3 regions of the Pseudomonas sp. GP01-A4 genome follow, and region 3 is predicted to be linked to each of the others. Evidence: predicted binding sites of a transcription regulator. Region 3 holds the regulator's gene; each other region holds the start of a gene.
What was found. The regulator sigma-54, encoded in region 3, starts transcription at its own class of promoters, with help from an activator protein. The targets are predictions, from matches to a motif close to ANTGGCATNNANNTTGCTNT.
Positions count from the first base shown of each region.

Region 1: the regulator sigma-54 is predicted to act here: its motif matches at 5,883-5,902, upstream of flgB (flagellar basal body rod protein FlgB).
Region 2: the regulator sigma-54 is predicted to act here: its motif matches at 4,831-4,850, upstream of glnA (glutamate--ammonia ligase).

Region 1 is NZ_JBYSWF010000002.1:212,742-220,600, forward strand. Features, by position in the region: gene AC3WKX_RS02970 (ribonucleoside-diphosphate reductase subunit alpha) at 1-2,512, shown strand, start outside; gene flgE (flagellar hook protein FlgE) at 2,877-4,199, opposite strand; gene flgD (flagellar hook assembly protein FlgD) at 4,231-4,959, opposite strand; gene flgC (flagellar basal body rod protein FlgC) at 4,976-5,428, opposite strand; gene flgB (flagellar basal body rod protein FlgB) at 5,432-5,839, opposite strand; gene cheR (protein-glutamate O-methyltransferase CheR) at 6,073-6,900, opposite strand; gene AC3WKX_RS03000 (chemotaxis protein CheV) at 6,944-7,859, opposite strand, start outside.
Region 2 is NZ_JBYSWF010000012.1:50,689-58,547, forward strand. Features, by position in the region: gene ntrC (nitrogen regulation protein NR(I)) at 1-1,126, opposite strand, end outside; gene glnL (nitrogen regulation protein NR(II)) at 1,123-2,208, opposite strand; gene AC3WKX_RS10135 (chorismate mutase) at 2,599-3,135, opposite strand; gene glnA (glutamate--ammonia ligase) at 3,325-4,731, opposite strand; gene thiI (tRNA uracil 4-sulfurtransferase ThiI) at 5,065-6,519, shown strand; gene typA (translational GTPase TypA) at 6,659-7,859, shown strand, end outside.
Region 3 is NZ_JBYSWF010000019.1:22,160-30,018, reverse strand. Features, by position in the region: gene AC3WKX_RS13595 (KpsF/GutQ family sugar-phosphate isomerase) at 159-1,133, shown strand; gene AC3WKX_RS13590 (KdsC family phosphatase) at 1,134-1,658, shown strand; gene lptC (LPS export ABC transporter periplasmic protein LptC) at 1,667-2,239, shown strand; gene lptA (lipopolysaccharide transport periplasmic protein LptA) at 2,226-2,798, shown strand; gene lptB (LPS export ABC transporter ATP-binding protein) at 2,798-3,523, shown strand; gene AC3WKX_RS13570 (RNA polymerase factor sigma-54) at 3,708-5,201, shown strand; gene hpf (ribosome hibernation-promoting factor, HPF/YfiA family) at 5,277-5,582, shown strand; gene ptsN (PTS IIA-like nitrogen regulatory protein PtsN) at 5,595-6,059, shown strand; gene rapZ (RNase adapter RapZ) at 6,062-6,919, shown strand; gene AC3WKX_RS13550 (HPr family phosphocarrier protein) at 6,936-7,208, shown strand; gene AC3WKX_RS13545 (SLAC1 anion channel family protein) at 7,229-7,859, opposite strand, start outside.

The sequences.
Region 1 (7,859 bases), on a different contig from region 3:
CAAGGAACGTGCCGTACGTTCCCCGGCCGAAGAAGCTGCCGTACAAGCTCACCCGTCGATCCGCATCACCCTGGCCGACGGTACATTTGCACCGCTGGACCTCGGCCGCCTGAACACCATCATCACCGAGGCCTGCGAAGGCCTGGAAGAAGTCGATGGCGACCTGATCCAGCGCGAAACCCTGAAGAACCTGTACGACGGCGTGGCCCTGACCGACGTCAACACCGCACTGGTGATGACCGCCCGTACCCTGGTCGAGCGTGAGCCGAACTACTCGTTCGTCACCGCGCGCCTGCTGATGGACACCCTGCGTGCCGAAGGCCTGGGCTTCCTGAAAGTCGCCGACAGCGCCACCCACCACGAGATGGCCGACCTGTACGCCAAGGCCCTGCCGGCCTACATCGCCAAGGGTATCGAATTTGAATTGCTGAACCCGATCCTGGCCACCTTCGACCTGGAAAAACTCGGCAAGGCGATCAACCACGAGCGCGACCAGCAGTTCACTTACCTGGGCCTGCAAACCCTGTACGACCGTTACTTCATCCACAAGGACGGGATCCGCTTCGAACTGCCGCAAGTGTTCTTCATGCGCGTGGCCATGGGCCTGGCGATCGAAGAGAAGCAGAAAGAAGACCGTGCCATCGAGTTCTACAACCTGTTGTCGTCCTTCGACTACATGTCGTCGACCCCGACCCTGTTCAACGCCGGTACCCTGCGTCCACAGCTGTCCAGCTGCTACCTGACCACCGTGCCGGATGACCTGTCGGGCATCTACCACGCGATCCACGACAACGCCATGCTGTCCAAATTCGCCGGCGGCCTGGGTAACGACTGGACCCCGGTGCGTGCACTGGGTTCGTACATCAAGGGCACCAACGGCAAGTCCCAGGGCGTTGTACCGTTCCTCAAAGTAGTGAACGACACCGCCGTAGCCGTGAACCAGGGTGGCAAGCGCAAGGGCGCTGTATGTGCCTACCTGGAAACCTGGCACATGGACATCGAAGAGTTCATCGAGCTGCGCAAGAACACCGGTGATGACCGTCGTCGTACCCACGACATGAACACCGCCAACTGGATCCCTGACCTGTTCATGAAGCGCGTCTTCGATGACGGCAAGTGGACCCTGTTCTCGCCATCCGAAGTACCGGACCTGCACGACCTGACCGGCAAGGCTTTCGAAGAGCGCTACGAGTACTACGAAGCCCTCACCGAATACCCGGGCAAGGTCAAGCTGTTCAAGACCATCCAGGCCAAAGACCTGTGGCGCAAAATGCTCTCCATGCTGTTTGAAACCGGCCACCCATGGCTGACCTTCAAAGACCCGTGCAACCTGCGCAGCCCGCAGCAGCACGTGGGCGTGGTCCACAGCTCGAACCTGTGCACCGAGATCACCTTGAACACCAACAAGGACGAGATCGCCGTTTGCAACCTGGGCTCGATCAACCTGCCGAACCACATCGTCAACGGCAAGCTGGACACCGCCAAGCTGGAACGCACCGTGAACACCGCCGTTCGCATGCTCGATAACGTTATCGACATCAACTACTACTCGGTACCCCAGGCGCAGAACTCCAACTTCAAGCACCGTCCGGTCGGCCTGGGCATCATGGGCTTCCAGGACGCGCTGTACCTGCAGCACATTCCTTACGGTTCGGACGCTGCAGTCGAGTTCGCCGACAAGTCCATGGAAGCGGTCAGCTACTACGCGATCCAGGCTTCCTGCGACCTGGCCGACGAGCGTGGCGCCTACGAGACGTTCCAGGGTTCGCTGTGGTCCAAAGGCATCTTGCCGCTGGATTCGCAACAGATCCTGATCGAGCAACGTGGCCAGAAGTACATCGACGTTGACCTGAACGAATCCCTGGACTGGGCGCCGGTACGTGCCCGTGTGCAGAAAGGCATTCGTAACTCCAACATCATGGCCATCGCACCGACCGCCACCATCGCCAACATCACTGGCGTGTCGCAGTCGATCGAACCGACCTACCAGAACCTGTATGTGAAATCGAACCTGTCGGGCGAATTCACCGTGATCAACCCGTACCTGGTTCGCGACCTGAAAGCCCGCGGCCTGTGGGACTCGGTCATGATCAACGACCTGAAGTACTACGACGGTTCGGTGCAGCAGATCGAGCGCATCCCGCAAGAACTCAAAGAGCTCTACGCGACTGCCTTCGAAGTGGACACGAAGTGGATCGTCGACGCCGCCAGCCGTCGTCAGAAGTGGATCGACCAGGCTCAGTCGCTGAACCTGTACATCGCCGGCGCATCGGGCAAGAAGCTCGACGTGACCTACCGCATGGCCTGGTACCGTGGCCTGAAAACCACTTACTACCTCCGTGCCCTGGCTGCCACCAGCACCGAGAAGTCGACCATCAACACCGGCAAGCTGAACGCTGTTTCCAGCGGCGGCAACCACGGTGATGATTCGGTTCTCGCCGCACCTGCCGGCCCGGCGCCAGTGCCTAAAGCCTGCGCGATCGACGAGCCGGATTGCGAAGCTTGCCAATAAGCTGAGCACACCCTGGGTCTAACCACCCAAGGTTGAAAAACCCCCGATAGGCCTACGGCGTATCGGGGGTTTTCTTTTGCCTGGAACAACACCGTCGCGATTCGCGCAGGTATTTCACCTCCTTGAAAACATCGGTGGGCTTCTGACCGACGTGCATCATGGCGACCTTTATCGCTGAAACAGTGATGCAGTTGCCGCCAGGGCCCTGACTGAATCCGCTCCAGATATCGCCCGGTTGGCCTTGTACCGTTCCGACAGCCGTGTATCCGCCTGTGACGCCCCCGCCTATAGGCGTTATCTGAACGTCCAAAAAAAAGCCCCTCACGCGAGGGGCTTTTCGGTAAAGCGAGTTAAAGCGACAACATCAGGTCATCTGAATGATGGTCTGCATGATGGTGCTTTGGGTGGAGATGGTCTTGGCGTTCGCCTGATAGTTGCTCTGGGCCTTGATCAGGTCCACCAGCTCGTTGGTCAGGTTGACGTTGGAGTTCTCCAGGGAGTTGGCCACGATCGAACCCAGGGTGCCGACTTGCGGGGTATCAAAACCCGGCTGGCCCGACGCGAAGGTTTCTTTCCAGGTGGTGCCGCCGGCTGGCTGCAGGCCCTGCTCGTTGTTGAAGCTGGCCAGGGAGATCTGGCCGATGGCCTTGCTCTGCTGGTTGCTGAACGTGGCGAACAGTACGCCGCTGCCGTCGATTTTCAGCCCGGTGATTTGCCCGGTGGCGTAGCCATCGGTGGTCGGCGGGTTGCGGTAGGTGGCGGAGTTGTACTGGGTGATGTTCCCCATGTTGACGGCCACGCCGTCTGCGTTGGCGGCCGCACCGTTAGGCGTCCAGACACCATTGACCAGGCCGCCCGGCTTCCAGTCGGAAATGGTCAGGGTGGTATTGGAAGCGGTGGCTGGCGGGGTAACGATCCCGGTCAGCTTGCCGGAGGTGTCAAACGACAGCGTCGAGGCGACTGGCGCTTTCACGTCAGTACCGGTGCCGCTGATCGGCGAGCCGTCAGGGTTGCGCCCATCGATCAGGGTGTAGGACTTCCAGGTGTTGGAGTCGGTCTTCACCAGGTACTGCACCATCGGATGCGCGTTGCCCTGCGTATCGTACAGCGTGGTGGAATATTGAGTGGTGAAGCTGTCCGATTTGGTCGGATCAAACGGGTGCGCCGTCTGGTCGATCGCCGTCTCGGAGGAGTTCAGGTTACTGGTGGAGTCCACCTTGCTCGAAGCCTTCGGTGGCAGGTACGACAGGTTGAGCTGCAGGTCGGTCAAGCCGCCCTTCTGGATGTTGCCATCGGCATCCGCTGCGTAGCCTTGCAGGCGCGAGGTGCCGGTGTTGTTGGTGATGTAGCCGTCCTTGTCGGCCCGGAACGCACCGTTGCGGGTGTATTCCAGCGAACCGTCGCTGCCCTTCTGCACGAAGAAGCCGCCGCCCTGGATCGCCATGTCGAGCGTGCCGCCGCTGTTGTTGACGTCACCCTGGGTGAACTGCTGGGACACGGCCGCCAGGTTCACGCCATTGCCGATGCTGTTCTGGCCGGTACCCAGCTTGGAAGCCGCGTAGATATCCGCGAATTCCGCACGGGACGACTTGAAGCCGGTGGTCGCGACGTTGGCGATGTTGTTGCCCGTCACGTCCAGTTGTTTGTTGGCCGCATAGAGGCCGCTAAGGCCGATGTTAAAAGACATTGTTCTCTCCTTTTGCCGTATTTAGCCGGCTCTATGTACCGATAGTCTGAATTTGCGACAGCTTGATACTGCCCAGGCCGCCCGCCAGGTTCAGCACCATTTCAGCGCCGTTCGTGCCCAGGGTTACGCTGGTCACCGTTGCCGGCAGCGAGGTGGCGAGGGCCACCGAGTCACCCTTGTCATTCTTGGTGGTGGCATTGAAGGTGTAGGTGCCGGGTGGCGCCGTCTCACCCGCATCGGTCTTGCCGTCCCAGACGAAGCTGGAGTTGCCGGCGCTCTGGGCGCCCATGTCGATGGTGCGAACGACGTTGCCATCCTTGTCGGTGATCTTGACGGAGACGTTGCCCGTCGCCGCCGTCACCGCCACGGAACCGGTCATGCTCTTGCTGGTATCCACCATCGCCTTGTCGGTCTGGGTGATGACCGAACGCCCCACCAGCGACGAAGCCTGCAGCGCCTGGGAGGAGCTGAAGTTGCTGGAAATCGCATTCACCGAGTCATTCAGGTTGTTGATGCCTTCCAGACTGCTGAACTGCGCCAACTGTGCGACGAACGCGCCATTGTCCTGGGGCGACAGCGGGTCCTGGTTTTTCAGCTGGGTCACCAGCAATTGCAGGAACGCGTCCTTTCCCATCGCCTGGTTGCCCGTCGCCGACTTGGCGGCGTCACCGACGCTGGTGTTATCTGTCGCCGTCTTGACCTTGGAGTTAAAAAGGTCCTGGACTGCCGTGTTCGTCGAACTGTTATCAACAATGGCCATTATTTGGCGCCCCTTATCACTGACCCAGGGTCAGGACCTTCTGCATCATGGTTTTGGCGGTGTTCATCATTTCCGCGTTGGTCTGGAACGAGCGGCTGGCGGAAATCATGTCGGCCATTTCCTCGACCACGTTGACGTTGGGGTAGTACACGTACCCTTTTTCGTTCGCGGCAGGGTGGTTCGGCTCGTAGCGGGCTTCGAGGTTGCTCTGGTCTTCGACCACACCGAGCACCTGCACGCCCTGGCCTGCGGCATCCTGGTTCTGGAACAGCGAATCGCCGCTGCCACTCTGGCCGCCCTGGCCGCCCTGGAACATGGTGGCGAACACCGGGTGCCGGGCGCGGTAGGTCTGGTCAATGCTCGAAGACACGGTCTCGGCGTTGGCGATGTTACTGGCGACGGTGTTGAGGCGCGTGGTCTGCGCACTCATGCCACTACCGGCAATATTGAAAACACTGGCGAGGGACATGGCTTATTCTCCACGCAGGGCTGACATCAGCCCTTTGAATTTGCTGTTGAGCAGGGTGAAGCTGGCCTGGAAGTTCACTGAGTTCTCGGCGTAGGCCGATTGCTCCAACTGGGCGTCCACGGTGTTCTGGTCGATCGACGGTTGCATCGGCGTGCGATACAGCAGCGACTCGTCACCATTGCCCAGGCCTTGCGCCTCGATATGACGGCTGTTGGTCATGTTCAGGGCGAAGGTGCCGTTCTTGGTCTTGTCTTGCTGGGCGGCGAGCACGGCAGAGAAGTCCAGGTCCCGAGCCTTGTAGTTCGGGGTGTCGGCGTTGGCGATGTTGTTGGCCAGGACTTCGGCACGCTGGGCGCGAAAGCCCAGTGCTTGTTCGTGGATACCGAGCGCTTTATCGAAGCTGATGCTCATGGCGGAAACCTTTAGGGGCTGACCTGCTTTTCGTAACAAGGATTTAGCAAGGGCCATGCCAAGTTGCTTGAGCCCCGTAAATCAAGGGTTTGAGAGGGAATTGCCGGCGGCAATGCCAGAAAAGCGGCAAAGGGTTTCCGCGAAACGCCAGTAAAGCGGCAATGAGGGCTTGCCGCTTTGCGGCCATAAAAAAGGGAGGCCTGTGCAGGCCTCCCTTTTTGTCCAAGCACTCATCACTTGGCCTGGTAAATGATTCCAGGACTGCACTGCACCATCTGGTAATGATCCGGCAAACCGTTCAGCGCCTCGGAAGCCCCCAGGAACAGATAACCGCCACGCTTGAGGGTGCCGTGGATGCGCAACAGAATGTCTTTCTTCACCTCGGCCGAGAAGTAGATCAGCACGTTGCGGCAAAACACCATGTCGAACTTGCCCAGGCTGGCATAACTGTCCAGCAGGTTGAACGAACGAAACTCCACCCGGCTCTTGATCGGCGCCTTGACCGCCCAACGCCCTGCTCCCTTGGGATCGAAGAAACGCTGCAAGCGCTCCTGGGACAACCCGCGCCCCAGCGCCAGGCTGTCGTACTCGCCGGTCTTGCAGTTGGTGAGCATGGTGCCGGACAAATCCGTGGCCACGATTTGCGCCCCGGCCTTCAACTGGCCCATGTTGGTCCGCTCGAACTCATCGATGGCCATCGAAATCGAATACGGTTCCTGTCCCGACGAACAGGCCGCCGACCAGATGCGCAGGCGCTGGCCGGGAGCGGCCTTGATCGCCTCGGGCAGCACCTTGTTCTTGAGCACTTCAAACGGATAGGTATCGCGAAACCACAAGGTTTCGTTGGTGGTCATGGCGTCGACCACCATCTCCTTGAGCCCGCTGCGTGGCTGGCCCTGGATCCGTTGCACCAACTCCCCGAGGGACTTGATGCCTTGCTGCTCCATCAGTTTGTTGAGACGGCTGGATACCAGGTACTGCTTGTTTTCACCGAGCAATATGCCACAGGCCTTTTCCAGGAAGACCCGGAACTGTTCGAAATCCAAATTACCCGTAGACAATGATACCGCCTCTTAAATCGTGTGACCGCCAGGGAAAAGGCCCCTAGCCGTGATCTGCTGCCTTGATCCGGTCGACTACCCGGGATGCCAGGTCATCAGGGCGGAATTTGGCCAGGAAGTCATCGGCACCGACCTTCTTGACCATCGCCTGATTGAATACACCCGACAACGAAGTATGCAGGATGATATGTAGTTTTTGCATGCGTGGGTCGTTGCGTATCTCGGCCGTGAGGGTGTAGCCGTCCATTTCCGGCATCTCGATGTCGGAGATCATCATCAGGAATTCTTCTTCCGGCTTCTTGCCCTCATCCACCAGCTTGCGCAGGTAATCCAGGGCCTGGCGACCGTCATTGAGCGCGACCACTTCGACCCCAACGGTCTGCAGGCAACGGGACACCTGCTTGCGCGCAACCGAAGAATCGTCCACCGTCAGCACCCGCAGTGAGATCGCCTTGTGCGCGGTTTCGGCGTCTACCACACCCACCGATATCGCCTCGGAGGTCGGGGCCACTTCGGCGAGGATTTTCTCCACGTCGATGATTTCCACCAACTGGTTGTCGACCCGCGTCACCGCCGTGAGGTAGTGATCGCGACCGGTGCCCTTGGGCGGCGGATGGATCTCTTCCCAGTTCATGTTGACGATGCGCTCCACCGAGCGCACCAGGAAACCCTGGGTCTTGGTGTTGTACTCGGTAATGATCACGAACGGGCTCTCGCGGTCCTGCAATCCCGCCGAACCGGTGGCCATTGCCAGGTCAAGAATCGGGATGGTCGCGCCACGAATGTTGGCCACACCGCAAACCACCGGGCTGGACTTGGGCATTATTGTCAGCTTGGGACACTGCAACACTTCGCGAACCTTGAAGACATTAATCCCGTACAGCTGCTTGCCGTCCAGACGGAACAACAGCAACTCCAGGCGATTCTGCCCCACCAGCTGTGTGCGCTGGTTCACTGAA
Region 2 (7,859 bases), on a different contig from region 3:
CGCGCCCCGAAGCCATCACCGTGATCCAGCGGCAGGTGTTCTCCAGCTGACGCACGTTGCCCGGCCATGGCAGGTTCTTCAGGTATTCCTCGGTCTCGCTTTTCAGCAGCTTCGGCTCGACGGCCAGCTCCTGGGCGGCGCGGCTGAGGAAGTGACGGGCCAGGGTCGGGATGTCCTCGCGACGGTCCGACATTCGTGGGATGTGGATGCGGATCACGTTCAGGCGGTGGAACAAGTCTTCACGGAATTTCCCGGCGTGCACCAGGGTTTCCAGGTTCTGGTGCGTCGCCGCGATGATACGTACGTCGACCTTGACCGGCGTGTGCCCGCCTACCCGATAAAACTCGCCGTCGGCCAGGACCCGCAGCAAGCGCGTCTGGGTGTCGGCCGGCATGTCGCCGATTTCATCGAGGAACAGCGTGCCGCCGTCGGCCTGTTCAAAACGGCCACGGCGCAGGTTGGCTGCGCCGGTGAACGCGCCTTTTTCATGGCCGAACAGTTCCGATTCCATCAAGTCTTTCGGGATCGCCGCCATGTTCAGCGCAATGAACGGCGACGCCGCCCGTGGGCTGTGACGGTGCAGGGCGTGAGCCACCAGCTCTTTACCGGTACCCGACTCGCCGTTGATCAGCACGGTGATGTTGGAGTGGCTCAAACGCCCGATGGCGCGAAACACTTCCTGCATCGCCGGCGCTTCGCCGATGATTTCCGGGGTACGGGTCAGGGCCGGCGGGGCTTCCTGGTTCTGCTGTTCCTGGGCGTGCTGGTTGGCGCGTTTTACCAGCGCCACCGCTTCGTCCACGTCGAACGGTTTTGGCAGGTATTCAAAGGCGCCGCCCTGATAGGACGCGACAGCGCTGTCCAGGTCCGAGTGCGCGGTCATGATGATCACCGGCAGGCGCGGGTGCTGCTCGCGAATCCGCGCCAGCAAGTCCAGGCCACTGGCGCCGGGCATGCGGATGTCGGAGATGATCACATCGGGCTGCTGGCGAGCCAGGCGGCTCATCACCCCGTCGGCGCTGTCGAAGCTCTGGGTGGTCATGCCTTCCTGTTGCAAGGCTTTCTCCAGGACCCAGCGGATAGAACGGTCGTCATCGACGATCCAGACAGTTTCACTACGGCTCATGTCGATGGGGCTCCTTGTTCCAGTGGCAGAAAGATCGAGAAGGTGGTGTGACCGGGATGGCTCTCACATTCGATCAAACCCTGGTGCTGGCTGATGATGTTCTGGGTAATGGCCAGGCCGAGCCCGGTACCGTCCGGGCGGCCGCTGACCATTGGGAAAAAGATGGTTTCCTGCAGTTCTGCAGGGATGCCGGGGCCGTTGTCGATGATCTCGACCTTGGTTACCAGGCGATGGCGCACGTGGCCAATGGTGAACTGGCGCAGGGCACGGGTGCGCAGGCTGATGCGCCCCAGGCGCAGCTCGTTCTGGCTGCTGATGGCCTGCATGGCGTTACGCACGATATTGAGCACCGCCTGGATCATCTGCTCGCGGTCGATCAATACGTCGGGAATGCTCGGGTCGTAGTCGCGCACCAAGGTGATGCAGCCCTGGCTTTCGGCCTCCACCAACTGGCAAACCCGCTCCAGCACTTCGTGCACGTTGGTCATTGCCAGCGACGGCAGCTTGTTGGAGCCGAGCATGCGGTCTACCAGGTTACGCAGGCGGTCGGCTTCCTCGATGATGACGTTGGTGTAATCCTTGAGGTTCTCGTCCGGCAGCTCGCGGGCCAGCAGCTGTGCGGCACCGCGAATCCCGCCCAGGGGGTTCTTGATCTCATGGGCCAGGCCGCGCACCAGCATCTTGCTGGTTTCCTGCTTGGACAGCTGCGCCTCTTCCTTGGTGATGCGCAGCAGGCGATCGCGGGGATGCACCTCCAGCAGCAGCAAGGTGGCGCCGTGGCTGAGGATCGGTGTAACCGCGTAGTCGACGGTGAGGGTCTGGCCGGTGAGGGCGGTGAGCATCGCTTCGCGCTTGGTGAACGGGTGCGCCTGCTCCACGGCCTGGCGCAACGAGCTCAAGGCCTCGGCCGACTCAGTGAACAGCTCACTGATGAATTGCCCATGGCTGCGCTGCCCGCTGATGGCCAGCAGCATCTCCGCCGCCGGGTTCATGTACTCAAGGCGCAGTTCGTCATTGAGCAGAATGGTCGCGGTGGTCAGGTTGTCGAGTAACAGGCGGTGCAGTGCGTCGCTGATGGTCATTAGGACCTCTTTTGGAGCAAGGCGCGGGCTTGAGGCACACGCTGATACAAGGAAAATGCAAAAACCAAACCAAAGCTCCGAAAAGAAGCGTTAAAGCCCTGAAATGGGGGCTTAAGGCGCGAAACTGTGGCGTTCTGCCAGCTTGGACGGGAAGTTTCGAACCAAAATGGGTTGCGTAAGTGGGAAGGGTGCAGCGTATCGCACCAATATAGTGCGGTTTTGAAAAGTCTGTTCAGGAAGCTGGTGGCAGCGACTGATTGGCTGAATGGGTCGGATCTAAATTGTGGGAGCGGGCTTGCTCGCGAAGGCGGCGTGTCAGTCATGCATATATCAACTGACACACCGCCATGCGAGCAAGCCCGCTCCCACATTTTGATGGCGTTCGCAATTTTAGATTTTATAGAGGCACAGCTCGGCGGTGGCGCGGATCATTGCCAGTTGGTGCAGCGCGTCTTTGGCAGGTGCGTGATTGGCCTGGGCCAGCCATTGCGGGCATTGCGGGTTGGTGCGCTCCGGGGTGAAGTCCGCCAGCTGTTGCAGCAGGCGTTTTTGCAGCAGGTCCAGTTTAGGGCGGATCTGGCCGACCAGATCCGGGCGTGGGTCATTCGGCGCCTTGCCTTGCAGCTGCCAGTCGGAAAGGTGGGCGTACTGCACCAGTTTGTTCGCCTCGATCTGGGCCGAGAAAAACTGCTCGGCCTGTGCCGGTGCCAGTTTGTAGCTCGGCGCCTGGGCGACGACGCTGGCGATCACGTCCTGCTCCCGTGGGCGGTCTTCGACGGGCTTGTGGCTGTCCCATTTGCTCAGGGCCACCTGGTCGGCAATCGCCAGGCGTTCGGCAATGCTGTCGAGCAGCGGGGCGAGGGTGGGTGGTGCTGCGAATACATTGGCGCTGATGGCCAGCAAGATGAACCCAATTTTGAGTTTCAAGGCAGATCCCTCTTCTGTAGGGGCGAGCTTGCTCGCGAAGGTCGTTAACGATAACGCGTAAGTATTGAAGAAATGCGGTGCCTTTGAATTTTTCGCGGGCAAGCCGGCTCCCACAGGGTTTTGCGGGCAAAAAAAAGACCTCCCAAAGGAGGCCTTTTTCATCACGCCGCGTTACGCAGCGCTACCGGATCAGCAGCTGTAGTACAGCTCGTATTCCAGTGGGTGTACGAAGGTGCGGACCTTGATTTCTTCTTCGCTTTTCAGGGCGATGTAGGCATCGATAAAGTCGTCGCTGAACACGCCGCCTTTGGTCAGGAACGCACGGCCCTTGTCCAGCTCTTCCAGGGCTTCTTTCAGGCTGCCGCATACTTGTGGGATCTCTTTGGCCTCTTCAGGCGGCAGGTCGTACAAGTTTTTGTCGGCGGCGTCGCCAGGGTGGATCTTGTTCTGGATACCGTCCAGGCCGGCCATGACCAGGGCAGCGAAGGCCAGGTACGGGTTGGCTGCCGGATCCGGGAAACGGGCTTCGATACGGCGAGCGCGAGGGCTGGACACGTAAGGAATACGGATCGAAGCGGAACGGTTGCGAGCCGAGTAGGCCAGCATTACCGGAGCTTCGAAACCTGGGACCAGACGCTTGTAGGAGTTGGTCGATGGGTTGGTGAAGCCGTTCAGGGCCTTACCGTGCTTGATGATACCGCCGATGAAGTACAGGGCAGTGTCGGACAGGCCGGCATAACCTTCGCCAGCGAAGGTGTTCTTGCCTTCTTTGGCGATGGACAGGTGAACGTGCATACCCGAACCGTTATCGCCGTACAGAGGCTTAGGCATGAAGGTAGCGGTACGGCCGTAGGCATCAGCCACGTTGTGTACGCAGTACTTCAGGGTCTGAACTTCGTCAGCCTTGGCAACCAGGGTGTTGAACTTCACGCCGATTTCGTTCTGGCCGGCAGTCGCCACTTCGTGGTGGTGAACTTCGATGACCAGGCCCATCTCTTCCATGGCGTTGCACATGGAGGTACGGATTTCGTGGTCGTGGTCGAACGGAGGAACCGGGAAGTAGCCGCCTTTGATACCTGGACGGTGGCCTTTGTTGCCGCCTTCCACGTCCTGGTCGGACATCCACGAACCTTGTTCGGAGAAGATCTTGAACATGGAGCCAGAGATGTCGGACTTGAACTTGACCGAATCAAAGATGAAGAATTCTGGTTCCGGGCCTACGAATACGGTGTCGCCGATACCGGTCGACTTCAGGTATTCCTCGGCACGCTTGGCGATCGCACGTGGGTCACGGTCGTAGCCCTGCATGGTCGAAGGCTCGATCACGTCGCAGACGATGATCAAGGTTGGGTCTTCGGTGAACGGGTCGAGTACGGCAGTGCTGTCGTCCGGCATCAGGATCATGTCGGAAGCTTCGATGCCTTTCCAGCCGGCAATGGAGGAACCGTCGAACATTTTGCCTTCTTCGAAGAAGGCGTCATCCAGCGCGTCGCGAGCCGGCATGGTCACGTGGTGCTGAGTGCCTTTTGTGTCCGTGAAGCGCAGATCAATCCATTTGACGTCATGATCTTTGATGAGTTGAACCGACTTCGACATAGTGTCCTCCGGGTGGCTTCGGGCTGGGGTAGTGGAGTAGCCCTTAGAATGTGGGTGATGGCGGCGCGAATACTCGACCAAGGCAACCTGCCTCACAAGAGAGCAAATTGCATGCCAGTGCCCCGACATGGGTTTTTTGCCACAAAAACGCCCCTATAAAGGTGCAATCCGCTGAAACGGAAGAAATTGCGCACCGCAATGTAGCGCTTATTTTGGTTTATGACCCGTTTTGGTGCGCGAAAGGTCAGTTGCATATTAACTGGTTAAACCTTGAGCGATTTCCGCTATAATCCGCGCCCCCCTTTTTCGGCTGGGCCTGCGCGCGCTGTTTTCATGAAATTAATCGTTAAAGTCTTCCCCGAGATCACCATCAAGAGCCGACCGGTACGGATGCGTTTCATCCGTCAATTGGCCAAGAACATCCGTGCCGTGCTCCGCGATCTGGACCCGGCTGTGGTGGTGAATGGTGTGTGGGACAATCTCGAGCTGGAAACCCGCCTCACAGACCCCAAGGCCCTGAAGGACATGACCGAGCGCCTGAGCTGCGTGCCGGGCATCGCGCATTTCCTGCAGGTCGACGAGTACCCGCTGGGCGACTTCGACGACATCACCGAAAAGTGCAAGCAGCACTACGGCGATGTGCTGGCAGGCAAGGTGTTTTCAGTGCGTTGCAAACGCGCCGGCAAGCACCCGTTCAGCTCCATGGATGTCGAGAAATATGTGGGCAGCAAGCTGCGTCGCGAGTGCGGCGCTGCCGGAATTTCCCTGAAAGAGCCGCAAATTGAAGTGCGGATGGAAATTCGCGACCAACGGTTGTTTGTGATCCACAGCCAGCACGACAGCATCGGCGGCTACCCGCTGGGTGCCCTGGAACAGACCCTGGTATTGATGTCCGGCGGTTTCGATTCCACTGTCGCGGCCTACCAGATCATGCGCCGCGGGCTGATGAGCCACTTCTGCTTCTTCAACCTGGGCGGGCGTGCACACGAATTGGGCGTGATGGAAGTCGCGCATTACATCTGGAAGAAGTACGGCAGCTCGCAACGGGTGCTGTTTGTCAGCGTACCGTTCGAGGAAGTCCTGGGAGAAATTCTCGGGAAAGTCGATAACAGTCATATGGGCGTAGTATTGAAGCGTATGATGTTACGCGCTGCGTCCCGAATCGCGGATCGGCTGGAAATCGACGCACTGGTCACCGGTGAAGCGATTTCCCAGGTGTCCAGCCAGACCCTGCCGAACCTGTCGTTGATCGACTCTGTGACCGAGAAGCTGGTACTGCGCCCGCTGATCGCCAGTCACAAGCAAGACATCATCGACCTGGCGACCCAGATCGGCACGGCGGATTTCGCCAAGCACATGCCGGAATATTGCGGGGTCATCTCGGTGAACCCCAAGACCCACGCCAAGCGCAACCGCGTGGAGTACGAAGAACAACAGTTCGATATGGCGGTGCTCGAGCGTGCGCTTGAGAACGCCAAGCTGGTGCCGATCGATCGGGTTATCGACGAATTGGGCCAGGATTTGCAGATCGAAGAAGTCAGCGAGGCTCTGGCCGGTCAGATCATCATCGACATCCGTCACCCGGATGCCGCTGAAGACGAGCCGCTGGAAATTGCTGGCATCGACGTACAAACGCTGCCGTTCTATGCATTGAATGCGCGTTTCAAGGAACTGGATGACAGCCGTCAGTACCTGTTGTATTGCGACAAAGGCGTGATGAGTCGCCTGCATGCCCACCATTTGCTCAGTGAGGGGCATGCCAATGTGCGCGTTTATCGACCGAGCTAAGAGCCCGGGGCTGTTTGCCTGTGGCCTGCGTCACCGGCCCCCCGACTCTGCCGTCAAGCTGTAACGGCAAGGCCTGACTCTACTGTTAATCGCTGCCACGACCTGTCAGCACACCGAATCCTCTGATCGAGATACACAAGTGATCGAAAATCTACGCAACATCGCCATCATTGCTCACGTTGACCATGGTAAGACCACCCTGGTAGACAAACTCTTGCGTCAATCCGGCACCCTGGAGCGCAACGAGCTCAACGACGAGCGCGTGATGGACTCCAACGACCAGGAGAAAGAGCGCGGTATTACCATTCTGGCGAAAAACACCGCCATCAACTGGAACGGCTACCACATCAACATCGTGGATACCCCGGGCCACGCCGACTTCGGCGGCGAAGTTGAACGCGTAATGTCGATGGTTGACTCCGTTCTGCTGCTGGTTGACGCTCAAGACGGCCCTATGCCGCAAACCCGTTTCGTGACCAAGAAGGCTTTCGAAGCCGGCCTGCGTCCGATCGTGTGCATCAACAAGGTTGACCGTCCAGGCGCGCGTCCGGACTGGGTTCTGGACCAGATCTTCGACCTGTTCGACAACCTGGGTGCCACCGAAGAACAGCTGGACTTCAAAGTCGTCTACGCCTCGGCCCTGAACGGCATTGCCGGTCTGGAACACACCGACATGGCTGAAGACATGACCCCGCTGTACCAGTCGATCGTCGACAACGTACCGGCTCCGAAAGTTGACCGTGAAGGCCCGTTCCAGATGCAAATCTCGGCACTGGACTACAACAGCTTCCTGGGTGTTATCGGTGTTGGCCGTATCGCTCGTGGTAGCGTCAAGCCGAACACTCCGGTGGTCGCCATCGGCGCCGACGGCAAGAAGCGCAACGGTCGTATCCTGAAGCTGATGGGTCACCACGGCCTGCACCGCATCGACGTTGAAGAAGCGTTTGCCGGTGACATCGTGTGTGTGAGCGGTATGGACTCGCTGTTCATCTCCGACACCCTGTGCCAGCCGGACAACGTCGAGGCGATGAAGCCTCTGACCGTTGACGAGCCAACCGTTTCCATGACCTTCCAGGTAAACGACTCGCCTTTCTGCGGTAAAGAAGGCAAGTTCGTGACTTCCCGTAACATCAAGGAACGTCTGGACAAAGAGCTGCTGTACAACGTTGCTCTGCGCGTTGAAGAAGGCGACTCGGCTGACAAGTTCAAGGTTTCCGGCCGTGGTGAGCTGCACCTCTCGGTACTGATCGAAACCATGCGTCGCGAAGGCTTCGAAATGGGCGTTGGTCGTCCTGAAGTGATCATCCGTCAGGTTGACGGCGTGAAGCAGGAACCGTTTG
Region 3 (7,859 bases):
GGAACAGAGCTTGTTCAGAAACAGGACAGCTAAAAAATCCTGGCTGAGGTTCAATCTCAACCACAGGTGGATTGAATAAAGCCTGACGAACTTGTGTGAGGGAATTGATCATTACCGTTATAATCGCCGACTTTTCGTCAGGCTATACGATTTCAGACATGAGCCAATCCAGCGACCTTATTCAATCCGCACAACGCACCATCCGCCTCGAGCTTGAAGCCGTAGAAGGCTTGCTGGCCCATATCGACGCGGATTTCGTACGCGCCTGCGAGATGATTCTGGCCAGCAAGGGCCGCGTAGTGGTGGTCGGCATGGGCAAATCCGGGCATGTCGGCAACAAGATCGCCGCCACCCTGGCGAGCACCGGGACCACCGCGTTCTTCGTGCATCCGGCCGAAGCCAGCCACGGCGACATGGGCATGATCACCCGGGACGACATCATCCTGGCACTGTCCAACTCCGGCACCACCAACGAAATCGTGACCCTGCTGCCGCTGATCAAGCGCCTGGGTATCCAGCTGATCAGCGTGACCGGCAACCCGGACTCGACGCTGGCAAAAGCCGCCGAAGTGAATTTGAACGTGCACGTTGCCCACGAGGCCTGCCCGCTGAACCTGGCACCGACCTCCTCCACCACCGCCGCCCTGGTCATGGGCGATGCGCTGGCCGTGGCATTGCTGGAAGCCCGCGGGTTTACCGCCGAAGACTTCGCGTTTTCCCACCCGGGCGGCGCCCTTGGCCGTCGCCTGCTGCTGAAAGTGGAAAACGTCATGCACGCCGGCGACGAGCTGCCACAAGTGCCACGCGGCACCTTGCTGAAAGATGCCTTGATGGAAATGACCCTCAAGCGCCTGGGCATGACCGTAATCCTGGAGTCCGACGGGCGGCTGGCCGGGGTCTTCACCGACGGCGACCTGCGCCGCACCCTGGACCGCAACCTCGACATCCAGACCGCCACCATCGACGAAGTCATGACGCCTCACGGCAAGACCGCACGCCCTGACATGCTCGCGGCCGAAGCACTGAAGATCATGGAAGACCACAAGATCCTGGCGCTGGTGGTGGTCGACAGCGACGACCGTCCGGTTGGCGCCCTGAACATGCACGACTTGCTGCGTGCGGGAGTGATGTAGATGACCACCGACCTGATGCAACGGGGCAAGCACATCAAGCTGGCGATTTTCGACGTCGACGGCGTGCTGACGGATGGCCGCCTGTACTTTCTGGAAGACGGCAGCGAATTCAAGACGTTCAACACCCTCGACGGCCAGGGCATCAAGATGCTGATGGCGGCGGGCGTGCAAACCGGCATCATCAGCGGTCGCAAGACCCCGGTTGTGGAACGCCGCGCACAAAACCTGGGTATTCCTCACCTGTATCAGGGCCGCGAGGATAAACTGGTGGTTCTGGACGAGCTTCTTGGCCAACTCAACCTAAGCTATGAGCAGGTTGCGTACCTGGGTGACGATTTACCCGACCTGCCGGTGATTCGCCGGGTCGGCCTGGGCATGGCCGTGGCCAATGCGGCGGCGTTCGTTCGCGAACACGCCCATGGTGTAACCACCGCCCGCGGCGGCGAAGGCGCCGCCCGCGAGTTCTGCGAGTTGATTCTGCGCGCCCAAGGCAGCCTTGAAGCGGCCCACGCCGCCTACCTATAGAGCGTTTTATGCTGAGTAAAAAGATTCGCAATTTCCTGATACTTGCAGTCATCGCCGCGGTTTTCCTCGCGGTCGGCTACTGGAATATCAGCCCGGAGCGCTTCCTCGACAAGCCGGTTGCACAGGTTGACGAGAGTGCTATCGACTATTACGCCATCAACGCCCACAGCATCCAGTACCTGCCCGATGGCAAGGTCCAGTATGAAATGACCTCCGACAAGGTCGAACACTTGAAGGCATCCGAGGTCACTTTGCTGACCAAGCCGGACATGAACCTGTACCGCGGCGCCGAATTTCCATGGCACGTCACCAGCGAGCGTGGCGAGGTCAACCCGGACGGCACCCAAGTGGAACTGATTGACTCGGTGCGGGTAGCCCGCACTGACGCCAAGAACCGCGACACCATTATTACCAGCAGTCGCATGACCGTATTCCCACAGAAGCAATATGCGCAGACCGAGCAAGACGTTAGAATTGACGGCGCTGGCGGTGTATCGACTGGCAAGGGAATGAAAGCGTATTTGAAAGAAAGCAGGATACACCTGCTATCGAACGTAAGAGGACAGTATGAGGCTCGTTAAAACCCTCCCTATTTTGCTCGGCCTGGGCGCAGCACTGGGAAGCGTGAGCGCCTGGGCTCTGCCGAACGATAGCCAGCAACCGATCCACATTCAGGCTGACGATGCGCAGCTGGATGACAAGCAAGGTATCGCGACCTACACGGGCAGCGTGATCATCACCCAGGGCTCGATGAAAGTGACGGGTAACACCGTGACACTGACTCGTACCCCGGCGGGCGATATCGACGTGGTCACTTCGGTGGGCAACCTGGCGTATTTCGAACAACTGCAGAAAGTGGGCGACCCTACGCCGGTCAAAGGCTATGGCAAGACGATCCAGTACCACGCCCAGCAAAACCGCATCGTGCTGATCGACCAGGCCCGGGTCATCAATGACGGCAACACCACCGACGGCGAAAAAATCGTCTACGACACGGTGAAGCAGATCGCCCAGGCCGGCCGTGCTACCGGCTCGAAAATCAGCACGCCGAAGCCGCGTATCGACATGGTTATCCAGCCGAAGCAGAAACCGGGCGCAGCCCAGCCGGCGCCGAAACCCGACGCGAAGAAGGCGAATTAATGGCAACCCTGAAAGCCCAGCATCTGGCCAAGGCTTATAAAAGCCGTCAGGTCGTGCGTGACGTCAGCCTGTCGATCGACAGCGGCCAGATCGTCGGTTTGCTCGGCCCCAACGGTGCCGGCAAGACCACCTGCTTCTACATGATCGTCGGCCTGGTGCAGGCCGATCAAGGCCGCGTCCTGATCGACGACCTGGACGTGAGCCACCAGCCTATGCACGGCCGTGCGCAAGCGGGTATCGGCTATCTTCCCCAGGAAGCATCGATCTTCCGCAAACTGTCGGTTTCCGACAACATCATGGCCATCCTCGAGACCCGCAAGGAACTCGACCGCGCCGGGCGCAAGAAAGAGCTGGAAAGCCTGCTGCAGGAATTCCACATCAACCACATTCGCGACAACCTCGGCATGAGCCTTTCCGGCGGCGAGCGTCGTCGTGTGGAAATCGCCCGCGCGCTGGCCACGGCGCCCAAGTTCATCCTGCTGGACGAACCTTTCGCCGGTGTCGACCCGATCTCGGTCGGCGACATCAAGCAGATCATCCATCATCTCAAGGCCAAGGGCATCGGTGTTTTGATCACCGACCACAACGTCCGTGAGACGCTCGATATCTGCGAAACCGCCTACATCGTCAACGATGGACAGCTGATTGCCGAAGGTGACTCTGCCACTATCCTGGCCAACGAACTGGTCAAGGAAGTGTATCTGGGTCACGAGTTCCGCCTGTAAACACGGTGGTATCAGGCCATTCGCCATGGAGCGCGGTAGTCAATAAAAACCTCAGTATTTTTATTGTTACCGCGCTCTAGGCAAAGCCCCCGATATCAGGCATATAATTTGCTTATGTTTGGCGCTCACGCGCCCTGTCGTGGATGGCGCATTGCGCCGGCGAATAAGGTGTTAAGCCCCTGCCATGAAACCATCGCTAGTCCTGAGAATGGGCCAGCAGCTGACGATGACACCGCAGCTGCAACAGGCCATCCGCCTGCTCCAATTGTCGACCCTGGACCTGCAACAGGAAATCCAGGAGGCCCTGGAGTCCAATCCGATGCTCGAACGCCAGGAAGAAGGCGACGACTTCGATAATGCAGACCCGCTGGCCGACAACATCGAGCAAAAGCCCAACCCCGACGTACAGGAACCCTCCTACCAGGAAACCGCCCCTACGGTGGATAACCTTGAGGAAGGCGAATGGAACGAACGCATTCCCAACGAACTTCCCGTGGATACCGCCTGGGAAGACGTCTACCAGACCAGCGCCAGCAGCCTGCCCAGCAACGATGACGACGAGTGGGACTTCACCACCCGCACATCAGCCGGCGAGAGCCTGCAAAGCCATTTGCTCTGGCAGCTGAACCTGGCACCGATGTCCGATACCGATCGCCTGATCGCCGTGACCCTGATCGATTGCATCAACAACCAGGGCTACCTGGACGAGACCCTTGAGGAGATCCTCGAGGCGTTCGACCCGGAACTGGACATCGAACTGGACGAAATCGAAGCCGTCCTGCACCGCATCCAGCAATTCGAGCCGGCCGGCATCGGCGCCCGCAACCTCAGCGAGTGCCTGCTGCTGCAACTGCGCCAATTGCCGGCCAAGACGCCTTGGCTGAGCGAAGCGCAGCGCCTGGTCACCGACTATATCGACCTGCTGGGCAGCCGCGACTACAGCCAGTTGATGCGCCGCATGAAGCTCAAGGAAGATGACCTGCGCCAGATCATCGAGCTGGTGCAGAGCCTCAACCCACGCCCGGGCTCGCAGATCGAGTCCAGCGAAGCCGAATATGTCGTGCCCGACGTGATTGTGCGCAAGGACAACGAACGCTGGCTGGTGGAGCTGAACCAGGAATCGGTGCCGCGCCTGCGGGTCAATCCGCAATACGCAGGTTTTGTGCGCCGCGCCGACACCAGCGCCGATAACACCTTCATGCGTAACCAACTGCAGGAAGCCCGCTGGTTCATCAAGAGCCTGCAAAGCCGCAACGAAACCCTGATGAAAGTCGCCACCCAGATCGTCGAGCACCAGCGCGGCTTCCTGGAATACGGCGATGAAGCAATGAAGCCGCTGGTACTGCACGACATCGCCGAGGCGGTGGGCATGCACGAATCAACTATTTCCCGGGTGACCACGCAAAAATTCATGCATACCCCACGGGGTATATATGAGCTGAAATACTTTTTCTCCAGCCACGTCAGCACCTCCGAAGGCGGCGAATGCTCGTCCACGGCGATCCGCGCGATCATCAAAAAACTGGTTGCCGCGGAAAATCAGAAAAAGCCGTTGAGTGACAGCAAGATCGCTGGTTTACTGGAGGCACAAGGCATTCAGGTCGCCCGTCGAACCGTCGCCAAGTACCGCGAGTCCCTAGGGATCGCGCCTTCCAGCGAGCGTAAGCGTTTGATGTGACGGGCGGGCCATAGCGTTCCAGTGGCGGGTATTCCTACCCGCCGCTTTATGCACTGGCAACGAAGGAGAAGCTGTATGCAAGTCAACATCAGTGGACACCATGTAGAAGTCACCCCTCCATTGCGCGAATACGTCGAGCTGAAGCTGAAGAAGCTTGAGGGCCATTTCGACAAGATCACCAACGTTCAGGTCATCATGAAGGTCGACAAGCTTCAGCAGAAAATCGAAGCGACACTTCAGATACCCGGTGGCGAAGTGGTCGCCAATGCCGAACATGAAGACATGTATGCATCAATCGACTTGCTCACAGACAAGCTTGACCGCCAACTTAAAAAGCATAAGGAAAAGCAGCAGAGCCTTCTTCAAGGCACTGGCCGCTAACACTCCCCACCCATGATCCGACTTGAAACCATCCTGACCCCCGGCCGTTCCCTCGTGAACGTGCCGGGCGGCAGTAAAAAGCGCGCCCTCGAACAAATTGCCAACCTGATCGGCCGCGAAGTGCCCGAACTGGATACGCAAGCTGTGTACGAGGCCCTGATCGCCCGTGAAAAGCTCGGCTCCACCGGCTTTGGCAACGGCATCGCCATTCCTCACTGCCGCCTGCAAGGCTGTGAGTCTCCAGTCAGCGCCCTGCTGCACCTGGACGCCCCTATCGATTTCGACGCCATCGACGGCGCGCCGGTCGACCTGCTGTTCGTGCTGCTGGTCCCGCAAGCTGCCACCGATGCGCACCTGGAACTGCTTCGGCAGATCGCCAGCATGCTCGACCGCAAGGACGTACGCGACAAACTGCGTAGTGCCTCAAGCAATGAGGCGCTCTACCAGGTTGTCCTGGATGAACAAAACGGGCATTAATCATGCGTTTGATCATCGTCAGCGGCCGTTCCGGCTCAGGTAAAAGCACGGCCCTCAATGTTCTTGAGGACAACGGCTTCTATTGCATCGACAACCTGCCCGCCGGCCTGCTACCGGAACTGGCGGAACGCGCGCTGATTCATACCGAGTTGGCGCAACCGCTGGTCGCCGTGTCGATCGACGCCCGCAACCTGCCCAGCCACCTCACACGCTTTCCTGAACTGCTCGAAGAAGTGCGGGCCAAGCATATCCATTGCGATGTGCTGTACCTGGACGCCGACGAAGAGACCCTGCTCAAGCGCTTCTCTGAAACCCGTCGCCGCCACCCGTTGAGCAGCCCTCATCGTTCCCTGGCCGAAGCCATCGAGGACGAGACCAAACTGCTGGGGCCGATCATTGACCTGGCCGACCTCAAGATCAACACCACCAGCCTGAACCTGTATCAACTGCGGGATGCGATCAAGCTGCGTCTGCTGAACCAGCCGGAGCCGGGCACGGCGTTCCTTGTCGAGTCGTTCGGTTTCAAGCGCGGCATGCCGGTGGATGCCGACCTGGTGTTCGATGTGCGCTGCCTGCCCAACCCGTACTGGAAGCCGGAACTGCGCGATCAGTCGGGGCTGGACCAACCTGTGGCCGAGTACCTGGCGGCGCAACCGGATGTCGAGGAAATGTACCAGGACATCTCCAGCTACCTGCTCAAGTGGCTGCCGCGTTTTGCGGCCAGCAATCGGGCTTATGTCACCATCGCCATTGGCTGCACCGGCGGCCACCACCGATCCGTCTACCTGACCGAACGCCTGGGCAAGGTGCTGCAACAAACCCTCAAGAACGTCCAGGTTCGCCACCGCGACCTCAGCTGAAAGGAACACCCCCGCGATGCCCGCTCTGGAAATTGAAATCATCAACAAGCTGGGCCTGCACGCCCGGGCCTCGGCCAAGTTCGTCGGCGTCGCCGGGCAGTTCCCTTGCCAGATCCGCGCCGGGCGTACCCCGGAATCCATGGTCGACGGCAAAAGCATCATGGCCATGATGATGCTGGCTGCGGGCAAGGGCACGAAGATTCATTTGAAGACCGAAGGCGAGCAAGAGCAGGAAGCGATGGATGCCCTGGTAGCGTTGATCAATAATTTCTTTGATGAGGGCGAGTAGGTAATCGCCCCTCCCCTGCGTCAGTTGGACAGCAGTTTGCCGTTGAACAGAATCTTCAACGTCTTGACCGTCAGTACGGCCAGGGCGATCGTCAGGAAAGCCAGGATCAGATAGGCAATCGCTTCCAGGATCACGCCTCCTTTGGCATCGGCATATTTCAACGCAGCGTTGCTCAATGCCGCAATCGGAAAGCTGATTGCCCACCAGGCAGGAGAAAAAGGCGCGGCCTGACGGAATACTTTGAATGCCAGCACCCCAAACAGGAACAGGCCAAAGTAGAAGAGCACGCTGGCAAAGTAGTCGACGCTGCCAAAGAAGTTGGTGTAAGCCAGAAAGCCGACTTCAAAGGGGGCGATAAGTATCATCAGCGAAGGTGTCATACCTTTGGCCATCACCGGCTCGTGAACCAGACGTGAAAAAATTCGCGTGAAGAACACCAGCGCAATCACACTCCCTACCGCCATCGCGAACAGATTGAACTCGTATGCCCACGCCATGGGCATGTGGGCACCTGTCACCGCGATGTCGAGCGCCGCCACCCCCGGGATCAGCCAGGCAGGCACCGCATATTGCGACTCCTGATTACCGGACAACAGTCGCGAGAGCACAATTGCCGCCAGGATCATGGTCAGCAGGCTACCCAACATCCAA